Regions from separate parts of the Cedecea sp. B1(4) genome, predicted to be linked through region 1. Evidence: predicted binding sites of a transcription regulator. Region 1 holds the regulator's gene; each other region holds the start of a gene.
The links. The regulator Fur, encoded in region 1, represses iron uptake genes when iron is present. The targets are predictions, from matches to a motif close to ATAATAATGAGAACNACTATCAA.
Positions count from the first base shown of each region.

Region 2: the regulator Fur is predicted to act here: its motif matches at 3,682-3,704, upstream of sodA (superoxide dismutase [Mn]).
Region 3: the regulator Fur is predicted to act here: its motif matches at 1,760-1,782, upstream of ACR6JA_RS02285 (TonB-dependent siderophore receptor).

Region 1 is NZ_JCAHMZ010000008.1:38,268-43,642, reverse strand. Features, by position in the region: gene glnS (glutamine--tRNA ligase) at 1-314, shown strand, start outside; gene chiP (chitoporin ChiP) at 779-2,185, shown strand; gene ACR6JA_RS17285 (ChiQ/YbfN family lipoprotein) at 2,233-2,559, shown strand; gene fur (ferric iron uptake transcriptional regulator) at 2,654-3,100, opposite strand; gene fldA (flavodoxin FldA) at 3,380-3,910, opposite strand; gene ybfE (LexA regulated protein) at 4,090-4,368, opposite strand; gene ybfF (esterase) at 4,510-5,277, opposite strand.
Region 2 is NZ_JCAHMZ010000007.1:342,385-347,759, forward strand. Features, by position in the region: gene flhA (formate hydrogenlyase transcriptional activator FlhA) at 1-1,938, shown strand, start outside; gene yajD (HNH nuclease YajD) at 1,985-2,332, shown strand; gene ACR6JA_RS16875 (chemotaxis protein) at 2,481-3,449, shown strand; gene sodA (superoxide dismutase [Mn]) at 3,784-4,404, shown strand; gene yiiM (6-hydroxyaminopurine reductase) at 4,478-5,155, shown strand; gene phoU (phosphate signaling complex protein PhoU) at 5,210-5,375, opposite strand, start outside.
Region 3 is NZ_JCAHMZ010000001.1:453,114-458,488, reverse strand. Features, by position in the region: gene ACR6JA_RS02285 (TonB-dependent siderophore receptor) at 1-1,670, opposite strand, end outside; gene ACR6JA_RS02280 (alpha/beta hydrolase-fold protein) at 1,822-3,384, shown strand; gene ppsA (phosphoenolpyruvate synthase) at 3,469-5,375, opposite strand, start outside.

The DNA.
Region 1 (5,375 bases):
GCAAGGTGAAGGGTGTTATTCATTGGGTGAGCGCAGCACACGCGCTGCCGGTTGAAATTCGTCTGTACGACCGCTTGTTTAGCGTCGCGAATCCAGGGGCTGCGGAAGACTTTCTGTCTACCATTAATGCGGATTCCCTGGTCATTCGCCAGGGCTTCGCTGAGCCTAGTCTGCAGAACGCGGAAAAAAGTAAGGCATATCAGTTCGAGCGTGAAGGTTACTTCTGCCTGGACAGCCGCTATGCGACGGCGGAAAAACTGGTGTTTAACCGCACCGTTGGCCTGCGTGATACCTGGGCTAAAATCGGCGAATAATTGCCGTTTATTGCCTGATGAAAACGCCGCTAAATGCGGCGTTTTTTCTTTTTGCTTACCTGTCATTAACCTTGTGTACACATTCGCGATGCGAATTAATTCTCATTCACGTTTTTGTGAAAATCTCTTCACAGGAAGTCATGTCTTCCCCGTAATCTCCTGATGCTTATAATGAAAGCGCTCTCAATGAAGTTTTATTCTTAAAATCAATCGTAATCAGGGTTAATAATCTGCCGCGCAATTTTGTTACAAATGCACATAGATTATGTGCTCTCTGTCATACTCCAGGAAATCTCTGATACAAAGTCATTGATAATTCGCGTCGCGAAAAATAGTCTATGAGCAGCAGTAATGCGGGTGTGTTAGGCAAAAACCGCTTTTAGCCGTAAGGCAATTTTACTTTTTTTCGTCATTGGCGCTTTTCACGTCAGACGATGATTTTTACGTCAAAGAGGAATTTAACTATGCGTACGTTTAGTGGCAAACGTAGTGCGCTTGCTCTTGCTATTGCAAGCGTTACCGCTCTTTCAGGTTTTGTAGTAGCTCCGCAGGCTAGCGCCGCGGGCTTTGTTGATGACTCCACGCTGACCGGCGGCATCTATTACTGGCAGCGTGAACGTGACCGTAAAGACGTGTCTGACGGTAAGTACAAAACTAACCTGTCGCACTCAACCTGGAACGCCAACCTCGACTTCCAGTCCGGCTATGCGGCTGACATGTTTGGTTTCGATATTGCCGCCTTTACCGCCATTGAAATGGCCGAAGACAGCGCCAGCGGTCACCCGAACGAAATCGCATTCTCCTCTAAAAATAAAGGCTACAGCGAAGACTACTCCGGCGATAAAGGCGGTATCAGCCTCTATAAAGCCGCCGCTAAATTTAAGTACGGCCCGGTTTGGGCTCGTGCAGGTTACATTCAGCCAACCGGCCAAACCCTATTAGCGCCACACTGGAGCTTTATGCCTGGTACCTACCAGGGGGCTGAAGCGGGTGCCGCATTCGATTACGGTGATGCCGGCGCACTGAGCTTCTCCTACATGTGGACTAACGAGTACAAGGCGCCATGGCACCTGGAAACCGACAAGTTCTACCAGAATGACAGAAAGACCAAAGTTGATTACCTGCACTCCATCGGCGCGAAATATGACTTCAAAAACGACCTGATTCTGGAAGCTGCATTCGGTCAGGCTCAAGGTTTTGTTGATCAGTACTTTGCTAAAGCCAGCTACAAATTCGACGTTGCAGGCAGCCCGCTGAGCACCAGCTACCAGTTCTATGGCACCCGTGACAAAGCCGCGAACAACACCATCAACGATATTTATGACGGCACCGCATGGCTTCAGGCGCTGACCTTAGGCTATAAAATTGGCCAGGTTGACCTGCGTCTGGAAGGGACCATGGTGAAGGCAGAAGGCCAGCAGGGTTACTTCCTGCAGCGTATGACGCCAACCTACGCGTCTTCCAACGGTCGTCTGGATGTGTGGTGGGATAACCGCTCTGACTTCAACGCCAACGGTGAAAAAGCCGTGTTCTTCGGCGCAATGTATGACCTGAGTAACTGGAACCTGCCGGGTTGGGCAGTGGGTGCTTCTTACGTTTATGCATGGGACGCAAAACCATCTACATGGGCGCTTGATGCTTCCGGTAACCGCCAGGATCTCGCTTCGAATAAGATCAAAGAGTCTTCTTACAGCCTCGACGCCATGTATACCGTGCAGGAAGGCCGTGCGAAAGGCACGCTGTTCAAACTGCACTTCACTCAGTACGACAACCACTCCGACATCCCAAGCTGGGGCGGTGGTTACGGCAACATCTTCCAGGATGAGCGTGACGTGAAATTCATCGTGATTGCTCCGTTCACCATCTTCTGATGTGAAACCGGGCGCGCAAGCGCCCGTTTTTTTATAAGGAACCGAACATGAAAAAGATTCTGCTGATTACCGCCGCTGTATTCACGCTGTCTGCCTGCGTTCAACCTCCTGCACCTCCGGAAGATTCACGCCTGAAGCAGGCCTATAGTGCCTGTATCAATACGGCGGAAGGCAATCCGGATAAAATTGAAGCCTGCCAGAGCGTGCTGAACGTACTGCGTCAGGAAAAACAGCATAAAGCGTTTGTTGAGAAAGAGACGGTGAACGTGCTGGATTACCAGAAATGTATCCAGGCAAGAAAGAGCGGCAATGATGAAGCCGCGAAGGTACGCTGCGATAAGATTTGGCAGGAGATTCGCGCCAATAACAGCTGATAGCCTTTTTCAGTTAATAAAAAAACCGGCAAGGGAAACCTGCCGGTTTTTGCTTTTAAACGCCACCGAAGCAGCGTTTGTTAATGCGGATTACTTATTTAGGATCGTGGGCCGTGTCGTCTTCGCGGCAGTCACCTTCAGCACAGTGCCCGTACAGATAGAGGCTGTGGTTAGTCAGGCGGATGCCGTGGCGCGTGGCAATTTCACGCTGGCGGGATTCAATAGAATCATCGCTGAACTCGATCACTTTACCGCAGTCGAGGCAGATCAGGTGGTCGTGATGATGCTGCTGGGTCAACTCAAAAACGGACTTGCCGCCTTCAAAATTATGGCGGGTCACGATCCCTGCATCATCAAACTGGTTCAGCACGCGATAGACGGTCGCCAGGCCGATTTCTTCGCCCATGTCGATCAGACGTTTATATAAGTCTTCCGCGCTGACGTGATGATTTACCGGCTCTTGCAGCACTTCGAGGATTTTTAATCGCGGAAGCGTGACTTTCAAGCCGGCCTTCTTTAATGCGGTATTGTTGTCAGTCATGCGGAAAGTGTCCTGTTGCTTAACGATTCGCTCAAACTGCAGTGAGCGTAAAGAGTAATGCGTCTCATTATAGAACTGCTACTTCTAAATGGGAACCGCAAGTATGGTGCAAAATAAGGCTGAAAAATCGTGGCGGCGTCGCCATTTACAGTAATTATCAGCCAAGCTATCAGGAAGACATTGTACAGGGATGTACGAGAAAGTTACAAACTTGTAGCAATTATTTTCATTGCTACAAGCTATCAAGATGGCGCAAATATCGCATTTGCGCCATGGAAATCAGGCGTTAATGATATCGGCCAGATTCAGTTCTTCAGAAACCTGTTTAACCCACTTCTCAACGCGCTCAGCGGTCAGTTCCGGCTGGCGATCTTCGTCGATAGCCAGACCGACAAAATTGTCGTCATCCGCCAGGCCTTTGGAGGCTTCAAAGTGGTAGCCCGCGGTTGGCCAGTGGCCCACAATTGCCGCGCCGCGCGGTTCGATAATGTCGCGAATGGTGCCCAGCGCATCACAGAAATATTCCGCGTAGTCTTCCTGGTCGCCGCAGCCGAACAGCGCCACCAGTTTGCCGTTGAAATCGACTTCTTCAAGCGTAGGGAAGAAGTCATCCCAGTCGCACTGGGCTTCACCGTAGTACCAGGTTGGGATGCCGAGCAACAGAATGTCGAAACCTTCGAGATCTTCTTTGCTGCTTTTAGCAATGTCATGCACCTCAGCAACGTCTTTACCGAGCTGTTTTTGAATCATTTTCGCGATATTTTCGGTGTTACCGGTGTCGCTGCCGAAAAAAATGCCTACGATTGCCATGAGTAAAATAACCTCTTGAAACTTAATAGTATGCTGGCCGTTCAATGCCCACGTATAGGGCAATCATAGCAGAACAGCTCCAGCAGCGGAAACAGCTATCACGCCCGGGTGCACAGTCTGCAACATGGTTTTGCTCACCCTTTTGAGATTTCAGATAACCTGCAGGGTGTCTGAAGGCGTTACCCGAGATTTTTAAGCTGCTCGAGCAGCATCTCTTCGATCAGTTCGCTGCGGCTGATGTTACGGGCGTCAGCCAGCTGGTTGAGGGCATCGACCGCCTCGTTGTTCAGTTTTAGCTCAACTCGCTTCAAACCACGCACTTTATCGCGCTTCAGCTGATTGCGTTTATTAATACGCAACTGCTCATCGCGCGAGAGCGGATTGGTTTTCGGCCGCCCGGGGCGACGCTCGTCCGCGAACAGATCTAATGTAGTACGGTCCGTTTGTTCTTTTGCCATGATTAGAATACTGACAGGAAATTCTGGCTGCAGGGGCAGGGTGCCGGTGCAATTAAGCGCGCCATCATACATCAGCGCGCCATTCCCGCCAACGCGTTAGCGACTTCAGCTGCCCGGTCGGTCTGTTTTTAATCAGTTTTTCTACTTAGCGTCGATAAATCGGTGGATTGCCCGCAAAACGGCATCCGGTTTTTCCGCATGAACCCAATGACCCGCTCCAGCGATGACGTGAGCGCGGGCCTGTGGGAACTGACTTAACAGCGCCTCGCGGTGGCTTTCATCAACATAGGGAGAATTCCCACCGCGGATAAATAGCGCCGGATGTGGCCACGCCGAGACAGGCTGCCAGCCAACGATATTTTCGTATTGCTGCCAAAGCACAGGCACGTTGAACTTCCACTCGCCGTCAGCAAAGGATTTCAGCAGAAACTGAATGACGCCTTCCTCAGCTATGTGGTCGCGCATGATTTGCGCCGCCTGTTGGCGAGTTTTTATGCCCGCTTCGGTGACCGCGCGAATAGCCGCGAAAATCTCGTCGTGACGTCGCACCTGATAGTTAACCGGCGCAATATCTATCATCACAAGCTTATCAATACGCTGAGGGGCGATTGCGGTAAGCGCCATCACCACTTTGCCGCCCATGGAATGGCCAATAAATGTGGCCTTCTCGATACCGTATTCGTCCAGCGTGTCCAGAACATCTCCAGCCATTGCGGCATAGCTCATATCATCGCTGCGCGGTGACAGCCCGTGATTGCGCAGATCGATCTGCAGCAACGCATGATCTTTACCCAGATCCCGTGCCAGGACACCCAGGTTATCCAGGCTGCCAAACAGGCCGTGGATGAGTACGATAGGGGAATTGCTATTCAATTGTTGCGCAGTTTGCAGGCGAGCATTTAATTTCATGGCAAAGTTCTTTATTTTGGTTCGTTTGGTTAGGGTATCATGTTGGCATTCTCGCGGGCGTGCGGCAAATATTCAGTTTACTCTGACTTTGAGTCGCC
Region 2 (5,375 bases), on a different contig from region 1:
CTGCTTTACCATCCCCTGCATCAGCGGGTGAGTTTTTATGGCAAGGATAAACACGGCAAGGAACTGCACTACGAAGATGAAATGGCTCTGGCCAGCGGCCCGGTGCGCCGCATATTGTCGCGCCCGGAGGCGCTGATTTGCAGCCAGCAAGAGTTCGATGAAACATGGCCGCAAATGGCAAGCCTGGATCTGTATGCTCCTTTTGGCCGCTACTGCCTTTTACCGCTGGCCTCCGAAGGCAAAATTTTCGGCGGCTGCGAATTTATCCGCAACCGGGCGGACGCCTGGACGGAAAAAGAGCTGAACCGGCTTTATACCCTGGCGCAAATTGTCGGCCTGGTGACCGAGCAAATCCAGACCCGGCTCAATTCGAGCCACGATCACCAGTTATTGTGCCGGGAGCGCGACGATTTTCGCATTCTGGTGGCCGTCACTAACGCGGTATTGTCGAAGCTGGACCTGGACGAACTGATCAGCGAGATTGCCCGGGAAATTCACTATCACTTCGCCATTGATTCCATCAGCATCGTGCTGAAAAGCAGCCGCAAGTCGCGGCTCACGCTCTACTCCACTCACTTTGTTGATGAAGCTTCGCCGATTCACGATCAAAGCGACGTGCTTGAGGAAGGCACGCTGTCAGAACGCGTCTTTAAAAGTGGTGAAATGCTGCTGCTCAACCTTTGCTCTGGCGACAAACTGGCGCCGTATGAGCGGATGCTGCTGGAGATGTGGGACAACAAACCGCAGACGCTTTGCCTGCTGCCGCTGAAGTTCGGCCCCAATATGCTGGGCGTCCTGAAGCTTGCCAAATGCAGCGAGCAGGGCTTTACGCCTGCCAATCTCAAACTGCTGCGCCAGATTGCCGAACGTATTGCCATCGCGGTGGATAACGCCCTCGCCTACCAGGAAATCAACCGCCTGAAAGAGAATCTGGTGGATGAAAACCTCTACCTCACCGAGCAAATTAATAACGTCGACAGTGATTTTGGCGAAATTATCGGGCGCGGCGAAGCGATGTCTATCGTGCTTAAGCAGGTGGAGATGGTGGCCAGCAGCGACAGCACCGTGCTGATCCTCGGCGAAACCGGCACTGGTAAAGAGCTGATTGCCCGGGCGATCCATAATCTGAGCGACCGCAACAGCCGCCGGATGGTGAAGATCAACTGTGCCGCGATGCCCGCCGGGCTGCTGGAGAGCGACCTGTTCGGCCACGAGCGCGGGGCGTTTACCGGGGCAAACAATCAGCGCATTGGCCGCTTTGAGCTGGCGGATAAAAGCTCGCTGTTCCTCGACGAAGTGGGCGATATGCCGCTTGAGCTGCAGCCCAAGCTGCTGCGCGTGCTGCAGGAACAGGAGTTCGAGCGCCTCGGCAGCAATAAGGTTCAGGAAGTGGACGTGCGCCTGATCGCCGCCACTAACCGCAACCTGAAAGAGATGGTTGCCGACCGGGAGTTCCGCAGCGATCTTTATTACCGGCTGAACGTGTTTCCTATCACGCTGCCGCCGCTGCGCGAACGCCCGGAGGATATCCCGCTGCTGGTGAAATCCTTCACCTTCAAAATCGCCCGCCGCCTGAACCGTAACATCGACAGTATTCCGGCGGAAACGCTGCGCGCCCTGAGCCGCATGGAGTGGCCAGGCAACGTGCGGGAGCTGGAAAACGTGATTGAGCGGGCGGTGTTGTTAACCCGGGGCAACGTGCTGCATCTTTCCCTGCCCGAAATGGATCACCGCCCTCCTTTGGAACGCCATCTATCTCCGGGTGTGGAAGAAGAGAGGCGTGAAGATGAGGACGAGTGTGAGCGCATCCTGCGCGTGTTGAAAGAAGCTAACGGCGTGGTGGCCGGGCCTCGCGGCGCTGCCCAGCGATTAGGGCTGAAGCGCACCACGTTACTTTCCCGGATGAAGCGCCTGGGGATTGATAAAGACGCGCTTTAGCCGGAAACTGGGCATAACCCTACATTTTTTGTCTGGAACCTGAATCATGGCAATTATCCCCAAGAACTATACGCGGCTGGAAAGCGGCTACCGCGAAAAGGCGCTGAAGCTTTTCCCGTGGGTGTGCGGGCGCTGCTCCCGCGAGTTTGTCTATTCCAATCTGCGTGAACTGACCGTTCACCATATGGATCACGATCATACCAATAATCCTGAAGATGGTAGCAATTGGGAGCTTTTATGCCTGTATTGCCACGATCATGAACATTCTAAATACACCGAGGCCGACCAGTACGGCTCCACGGTGATTGCCGGAGAGGACGCGCAAAAGGATGTAGGCGAAGCAACCTATAATCCGTTTGCCGACCTCAAAGCGATGCTGAACAAGAAAAAGTAAGCGCCCTCCGCTTAGAGGGATATCACGTCCCTCTAAGCGAAATCATTTCGCCTTTTCCCTTCATTTTTTCCAGACGCTGCCGATAACTTAGACAAGCATTCACTCCGTACGGTTGGGTTCTGAGGCCGGGTTATCACTTGAGGTTAAAATGGATAGTTTTCAGAAAGATATTGATGAAAGGGCCAACCTGGCGTTATCCAACAAGTTCGAGCTGCTGCTGTTCCGCTTAGGGACCAGCCAGCACGACAGCAAGTCCGAGCTGTACGGCATCAACGTTTTTAAGCTGCGTGAAATTGTGCCGATGCCGAAGATTAACCGTGCCGCAGGCATGGAATCACCGCTGCTGGGCATGGCTAATATTCGCGACCAGATTATCCCGGTTATCGACCTGCCTGCGGTCACCGGCTGCACGCCGACCACCGGCCTGAATTTATTACTGATCACCGAATATGCCCGCAGCACCCAGGCGTTTGCCGTGGAGTCCGTGGAGAACATTATTCGCCTCGACTGGAGCCAGGTGCACGCCGCCGAGGCCGGGGTCAGCAGCCGCAATATCACCAGCATCGCCAATATTGACGATCCGCTAACCGGCAAAGACCTGGCGCTGGTGCTGGACGTAGAGCAGATCCTCTATGACATTATCCCGTCCGGGAGAGAGGTGAACATTGCCGCGATCGAAGAGAAAACCTATACCCTGAAGCCGGGCGCGGTGGCTATCGTCGCCGAAGACTCCAAAGTTGCGCGTTCGATGCTGGAGCAGGGTCTGAAGGGGATGGGCATTCCGGCCATCATGCACGCGACCGGCCAGGAAGCCTGGGAAAAAATCAAACTTATTGCTGCCGAGGCCAAAGCGTCCGGCACGCCTATTACCGACAAAATCGGCCTGGTGCTGACCGATATCGAGATGCCGGAGATGGACGGTTTTACCCTGACCCGAAACATTAAGACCGAACCTTCGCTGAAACACATTCCGGTGGTGATCCACTCTTCGCTGTCCGGCAGCGCCAACGAAGATCACGTCCGTAAAGTCGGCGCCAACGGCTATGTCGCCAAGTTTGACGTCGCCGAGCTGTCTTCCGTCATCCACAAAGCGCTGGAAGACGCCGCCACTCGCTAAGAGATAAGAAAAGGCCCGGAAACCGGGCCTTGTTTTTTATTCGAGCCAGAACACTTCTTTAAGCGAATACCCACGATAGCCATCACCGCCAGTTATCCCCTCTTCATATCTTCGCGTCACGACCGGGTAACAATTCGCCGTTACTCTGAAAAAATGGCTTTTTACCCGCTGCGTTATAGCCGTAAGCCGTGGTTTCATGAAGAAAAGTTATAACCACACGCTAAGTACGGCATTGATAAACATTTTCAATATCATTTAATTAACTATAATGAACCGACTGATTACGCGGCGTTAACAGCATTACAGCCGCTCTACGTTAATGGAGACGATGAATATGAGCTATACACTGCCATCCCTGCCTTACGCTTACGACGCGCTGGAACCGCATTTCGACAAAGAAACCATGGAAATCCACCACAGCAAACACCACCAGGCTTATGTCAACAACGCGAACGCCGCGCTGGAATCCCTGCCTGAGTTTGCCAGCCTGTCTGCTGAAGAACTGATCGCTAAACTGGATCAACTGCCTGCGGATAAGAAAACCGTACTGCGTAACAACGCCGGCGGCCACGCTAACCACAGCTTCTTCTGGAAAGGCCTGAAAAAAGGCACCGAGCTGAAAGGCGACCTGAAAGCCGCTATCGAGCGCGATTTCGGCAGCGTTGACGCGTTCAAAGCTGAGTTTGAAAAAGCAGCCGCTACCCGTTTCGGCTCCGGCTGGGCGTGGCTGGTACTGAAAGGCGACAAACTGGCTGTAGTCTCTACGGCAAACCAGGACAGCCCGCTGATGGGCGAAGCTATCTCCGGCGCTTCCGGCTTCCCGATTGTGGGCCTGGACGTTTGGGAACACGCTTACTACCTGAAATTCCAGAACCGTCGCCCGGACTACGCGAAAGAGTTCTGGAACGTGGTTAACTGGGACGAAGCAGCAGCACGTTTCGCCGCTAAAAAATAAGGTTGCAATACGACCTTAGAGAAGCGAGCCTGATGGCTCGCTTTTTTTATGTCTATTTCGCAGGGAGTCGCTTATGCATCGCTATCCGCTTCAGGTTTACGTTGGCCAGATCCGTGCTTACGAAGGGAGTCGGCCCAGCGCCATCGCCAAGGTGCAGGTGGACGGCGAACTTCGCCTGACAGAGCTTGGGCTGGAGGGCGACGAGCAGGCGGAGAAGGTGATTCACGGTGGGCCAGACAGGGCGCTGTGCCACTATCCGCGCGAGCATTATCAGCACTGGGCGCAACTCTTCCCGGATAAAATCGATTTGTTTAACGCCCCGGCCTTCGGCGAAAACCTGTCCACGGAAGGGATGACGGAAAAGAACGTCTGTATGGGGGATATTTACCGCTGGGGTGAGGCACTGATTCAGGTGACTCAGCCTCGTTCGCCCTGCTTTAAGCTGAACTACCATTTTGGCGTAGAGGATATGGCAACGCGGATGCAGGAAGCGGGCTACTGCGGCTGGCTTTATCGCGTGATTCTGGCGGGGAATGTTTCCGCCGATGCACCGCTGGAGCTGGCTTCTCGCGTTAGCGACGTGACGGTGGCAGAAGCTATCGCCATTGCGTGGCATATGCCGTTTGATGATTCACAGTATCATCGGCTTTTGTCAGCGGCTGGGTTATCGGTAAGCTGGAGCAGAACGATACAGAAGCGCAGAATTTCAGGGAAGATCGAGGATAATTCGCGGCGTTTGTTCGGAAAGTAACGGCCCCTCACCCCAACCCTCTCCCCAAAGGGGAGAGGGGGGAAGGACGAATACTTATTCTTTCGGATCTTTACCCGCCAGCAGCTTGTCCAGCTCATCGCCGCCCACGTGACGGAAATCCTGCCCCTTCACGAAGTAGAAGATGTATTCGCAGATGTTCTGGCAGCGGTCACCGATACGCTCGATAGAACGGGCGCAGAACAGCGCGGTCAGCACGCTT
Region 3 (5,375 bases), on a different contig from region 1:
GCACTGTTGTAGGTCCCGACGTTTGTCTGGCGGAGATCGAACAGCGCCAGCGTCATGAAGGTCTCTTTCAGCGGCTGATACTTAAGGCCCACTTCGGTCTGCTTGCCCAGGCTTGGGTCGAACGGCGCAGCGCCCGGCGCGCGGTTGGTCTGCAGATTGGGTTCAAACGAGGTGCTGTAGCTGATATACGGCGACAGGCCGAAATCAAAGGCGTAAAGCAGCCCCGTACGCCAGGTGAACTTGCTGTCATTCTGCTGCGTCGTTTTGCTTTTTAACCTGTCCGTCGTGCGCACTTCGGCCCAATCATAACGCCCGGAAAGCAGCAGTTGCCAGTTGTTCCAGCTGAGCTGATCCTGCAGGTACACGCCCGTCTGGTCGAGATTCTGCTGGTCGTCGTTCACCGCGCTGAAGGTGCTTTCGTCCACATTGAGACCATATACCGGATTCGGCCAGTACAGATCGTATTTCGCCCCGGTACCGCGGCTGAGCTGCTGCCGGTCATGGTTAGACTTGTAATCCAGGCCGCCTAACAGCGTATGCCCCAGCGCGCCGGTATCAAACTGCGCCTCAAGCTGGTTATCCAAGCCAAACTCATCGGTATCACGCGTTTCTCGCTGCGCACGGCGCGAAAGTAGCGTCTCGCTTTTAGAGGTGGAATACACGAGGTAACGGTACTTCTGTTTGATGCTGGCGTAGCGGGCGTTCTGGCGGAAGGTGAAGATATCGTTGAAGCTGTGCTCGAACTCATAACCCACCATCGTTTGCTCGCGCCACGACTGGTCGTAATTGGGATCGCTAACGTTAAAGTCCAGCGGGATATACCCCGCCGTGGTTTCCGTCACCAGGCCTGCGGCAGGCAGGAAGTTACGATAGCCCGCCTTCGGGTCTTTCTGGTAGCTGGTCAGTAAAGTAAAACGAGTCTGCTCGTTGGGATACCAGGTCAGCGCCGGCGCAATCGCCAGGCGCTGCTCTTTGTAATCGGCAACCTGGCTGTGCTGCGTGCGTGCGATGCCGTTCAGGCGATAAAGCACCCGATTATCGTCGCTTAGCGAGCCACCAAAATCAAAAGCCCCCTCGGCCAGATGCTGGTTGCCTGAGCGGAGCTGCACTTCATGTATCGCTTCCCTTGTCGGCCGCTTGCTGGTCATGCTGATAAGCCCGCCGGGGTTCACCTGGCCGAACAGCACGGATGCCGGGCCGCGCACCAGCTCCACGCGCTCAAGCAGCCACGGGTCAAACGTCCCAGTTTGGGAAGACGCCGTCGCGCCATAGCTCAGTCCGTCAAGATATTTTGGGACATAGATGAAGCCGCGCACAAACACCTCATCGTTGCGGTTCGAACTGCCCCGATACTCCGTCAGCACCCCGGCCGAATAGCGCAAAGCCTGCGACACGGAGGTAACATCCTGCGCGTTCATTTGGTCGCGGGTAATCACCGAAACCGACTGCGGCGTTTTGAGCAAATCAGCCGCGGTTTTCGTTGCAGACAGCGTTTTGGTAGCCACCATCCCCTTCAGCGGCGCAGAAGGATCCTCGCTAACGGAGCCGGTGACAACCAGAGTTTCCTCGCTGCCCTGCCGCTCCTGCGCCTGAACGCCGTTTCCCATCCCCAGGGCACTGAATCCCATCAGCCAAAGGCCGCGGGTTACCTTATTATTTTTAAAGTGCATGACCGTAACATCCCATGTGATTAGGTGAATTAAGTTCGCCTTTCTCTCCTGTTACGTTTTGTCGTAAAACGCAACGACTCGCAATGTTATTGCAAATCACTCTCATTTGCATTAGCGTGTATGCACTTTTTTATCAGGAATGATAAACACGATGAGAGCCGCGTGGAGCGCATTAATGTTGGGGCTTTGTTCAGCGTCGGCGGTGGCCGCGACCTGTACTTTTACCGGCAGTCAGGGTGAGCAGGATGGGAAGTTCGACGCCAGCGGCGAAATTTGCTTTGGCCTTCCGGCGCTGGGTGAAAATTACGCCAACGTCCGGTTGAGCGGCGTAACCGACGCCAGCCTGGTGGACAGCAAAGGCAGGCTCTGGCGTTCGCTGGTGGAAAATGGGCCGGTGGATGGCCAGCATAATCCGCTTTTTGCCCTGCCCGTCGGTCAGCCTTCTACGCTGGTGCTTCGCGGTGAACCCGGCAGGCGCTGGCTGTTTCGCTGGCAGATCCGTGAAACCGTGCCGCTCAATCGTAACGACGAACAATCCCCGGAAAGCCCGGCACTGCTGGCGCTTGAGCAGGCTCTGAGCCATGGCGCAAGTACGGAAGCCTTCTGGCAGGAAAGGCGCGAGCAGGGGACGCCGCTAGTCGAGCCCATCGATGCCAGCCGCAAACGCGTGACGTTCCTGTGGCGAGGCGCACAGGGCAACGTGTTCGTGCTCGGTTCACCGGCCGGTGACCATGACCCGATGTTCCGCCTCGGGCAGTCCGATGTCTGGTACCGCAGCTATGTGGTACCGGCAGATACGCTTATGCAGTACAAACTTGCCCCCGACGTTCCCCTTGTGGAAGGCACCGCGCGCGACCAGCGCCGGGCGATTCTGGTGTCGGCCCAGACTGACCCGCTTAACCCGCAATTCAGCCCCGCAGGCAAAGGCGACCGCTGGAATCGTTTCTCGCTTTTGGACCTGACCACCCACCGCTATTTTACCCCGCAGGCAACCGCCGAGCCGATTCGGCAGGGCTCCCTGGTTCGCTATCAGGTAGACAGCAACAAGCTGGCCAACCGTCGGGAAGTGGCCGTCTACCGGCCACGCGGGGGGCAGCCTGCCCGCTGGACGCTAATGCTGTTCGATGGCCGTATGTACCAGGACCGTTATCATCTCGCCAATGTGCTGGACGGCCTGATAGCCCGTCATGCCCTGCCGCCGGTTAACGCCGTGTTTATCGACAGCCTCGACGGCGAACGACGTGAAAAAGAGCTGCCGCCCAATCCTAATTTCGCTGATTTTATGGCCGAAGAGTTAGTGCCGTGGCTGCACCGCCAGGGCATCGCCACCCCGGCACAAAAAACCATCGTGGCAGGCTCCAGCTACGGCGGCCTGGCTTCAGCCTGGGTGGCGCTCCGTCACCCCGAAGCGTTTGGCAACGTGCTGAGTTTGTCCGGCTCTTACTGGTGGGCACCCGAGGGCGAAGCGCCGGGCTGGCTTACCCGTCAGTATCAGGCATCCCCACGCTTGCCGGTGCGATTTTGGCTGCAGGCGGGACGCTTTGAAAGCAAAGGCGCAGACGGCGGTATTTACCGTAATACGCAACAGCTTGAAGCCGTGCTGCGTGAAAAGGGCTACGAGGTGAGCTTTAATCCCTGGTCGAGCGGGCATGATTACGCCGCCTGGTGCGAGGCCATTATTACCGGCATGAAGGAATTGATTAAGCGGGGATAAGTGTCGGCCCGGTGGCCTGCCCCGCATAACGCTGGCAGGCTCCGGGCCGGATCCCCTCTCTTTATTGCAAAGAAGGGTTGAACGTTACTTATTCAGTTCAGCAAGGCTGAGCCAGGTTTGCACCACGGTGTCCGGGTTCAGGGAAAGGCTGTCAATCCCCTCTTCCATCAGCCAGGCGGCAAAGTCTTCGTGATCGGACGGCCCCTGCCCACAGATCCCGACGTATTTACCCTGTTTCTTCGCCGCTTTAATCGCCATCGACAGCAGCGCTTTCACCGCGTCGTTACGCTCGTCAAACAGTTCAGACACCACACCAGAGTCGCGATCCAGGCCCAGCGCGAGCTGCGTCATGTCGTTCGAGCCAATGGAGAAGCCGTCAAAGTATTGCAGGAACTCGTCCGCCAGCAGGGCGTTGGACGGGATCTCGCACATCATGATGATCTTCAGCCCGTTCTCACCGCGCTTCAGGCCCTGACGTTCCAGCTCCTCAACCACCGCTTTTGCCTGGGCAACGGTACGCACAAACGGCACCATCACTTCGACGTTGGTAAGGCCCATTTCATTACGCACGCGCTTCATGGCCGCACATTCCAGCGCGAAGCAGTCGCGGAAGCTGTCTGCCACGTAGCGACCTGCCCCACGGAAGCCCAGCATTGGGTTCTCTTCTTCCGGCTCATAACGCTCGCCGCCCACCAGGTTGGCGTATTCGTTAGATTTGAAGTCAGACAGACGCACAATCACGCGCTTCGGCCAGAACGCCGCGCCCAAAGTCGCGATCCCTTCTGTCAGGCGGCCTACGTAGAACTCAACCGGGTCGTCATAGCCTTTCATCATCGTGCGGATTTCCGCCTGCAGCGCGGGCTCCTGCTGGTCGAACTCCAGCAGCGCGCGCGGGTGCACGCCAATCATACGGTTGATGATAAATTCCAGACGCGCCAGGCCAACGCCTTCGTTCGGCAGGCAGGCGAAGTCAAACGCACGATCCGGGTTGCCGACGTTCATCATGATCTTCAGCGGCAGATCCGGCATGGCATCAACCGTGGAGCTTTTCACGGTGAAGTCGAGGATCTCCGCGTAAACGTAGCCGGTGTCGCCTTCGGCGCAGGAAACGGTCACGTTCTGGCCATCTTTCATACGCTCGGTGGCATCGCCACAGCCCACAACGGCTGGAATACCAAGCTCACGTGCGATAATGGCCGCGTGGCAGGTACGCCCGCCGCGGTTGGTGACAATCGCCGCCGCTTTTTTCATGATCGGTTCCCAGTCCGGGTCGGTCATGTCGGTGACCAGCACGTCGCCCGGCTGGATGCGGTTCATTTCGCTGATGTCGTGGATCACTTTTACCGGACCCGCGCCGATGCGGTGACCAATCGCGCGGCCTTCCGCCACGATCTGCCCCTGCGCGTGCAGCTGGTAGCGTTCCATCACCTGGCCCTGAGAACGCACGGTTTCCGGGCGAGCCTGAACGATGAACAGCTTGCCGGTATGGCCGTCTTTAGCCCACTCGATGTCCATCGGGCGGCCATAATGTTTTTCGATTTGTACCGCCTGCTTAGCCAGTTCCTGAATCTCTTCCTGGGTAATACAGAAGCGGTCGCGATCGGCTTCCGGCACGTCTTCAATCCGCACCTGCTTACCGTGTTCCTGCGTTGAAGCGTAGACCATGCGAATTTTTTTCGAACCCATAGTGCGGCGAACGATGGCCGGATTACCCGCCTCAAGCGTTGGCTTGTGCACGTAGAATTCATCTGGGTTTACAGCGCCCTGCACCACCATTTCACCCAAGCCCCACGCGGCGGTAATAAACACCACCTGATCGAAACCGGATTCGGTATCAATGGAGAACATCACCCCGGAAGAAGCGAGGTCGGAGCGCACCATACGCTGAACGCCAGCGGAGAGCGCCACGCCGCGGTGGTCGTAGCCCTGATGCACGCGGTAGGAGATTGCACGGTCGTTAAACAGCGAGGCGAAAACGTGTTTCACCGCCA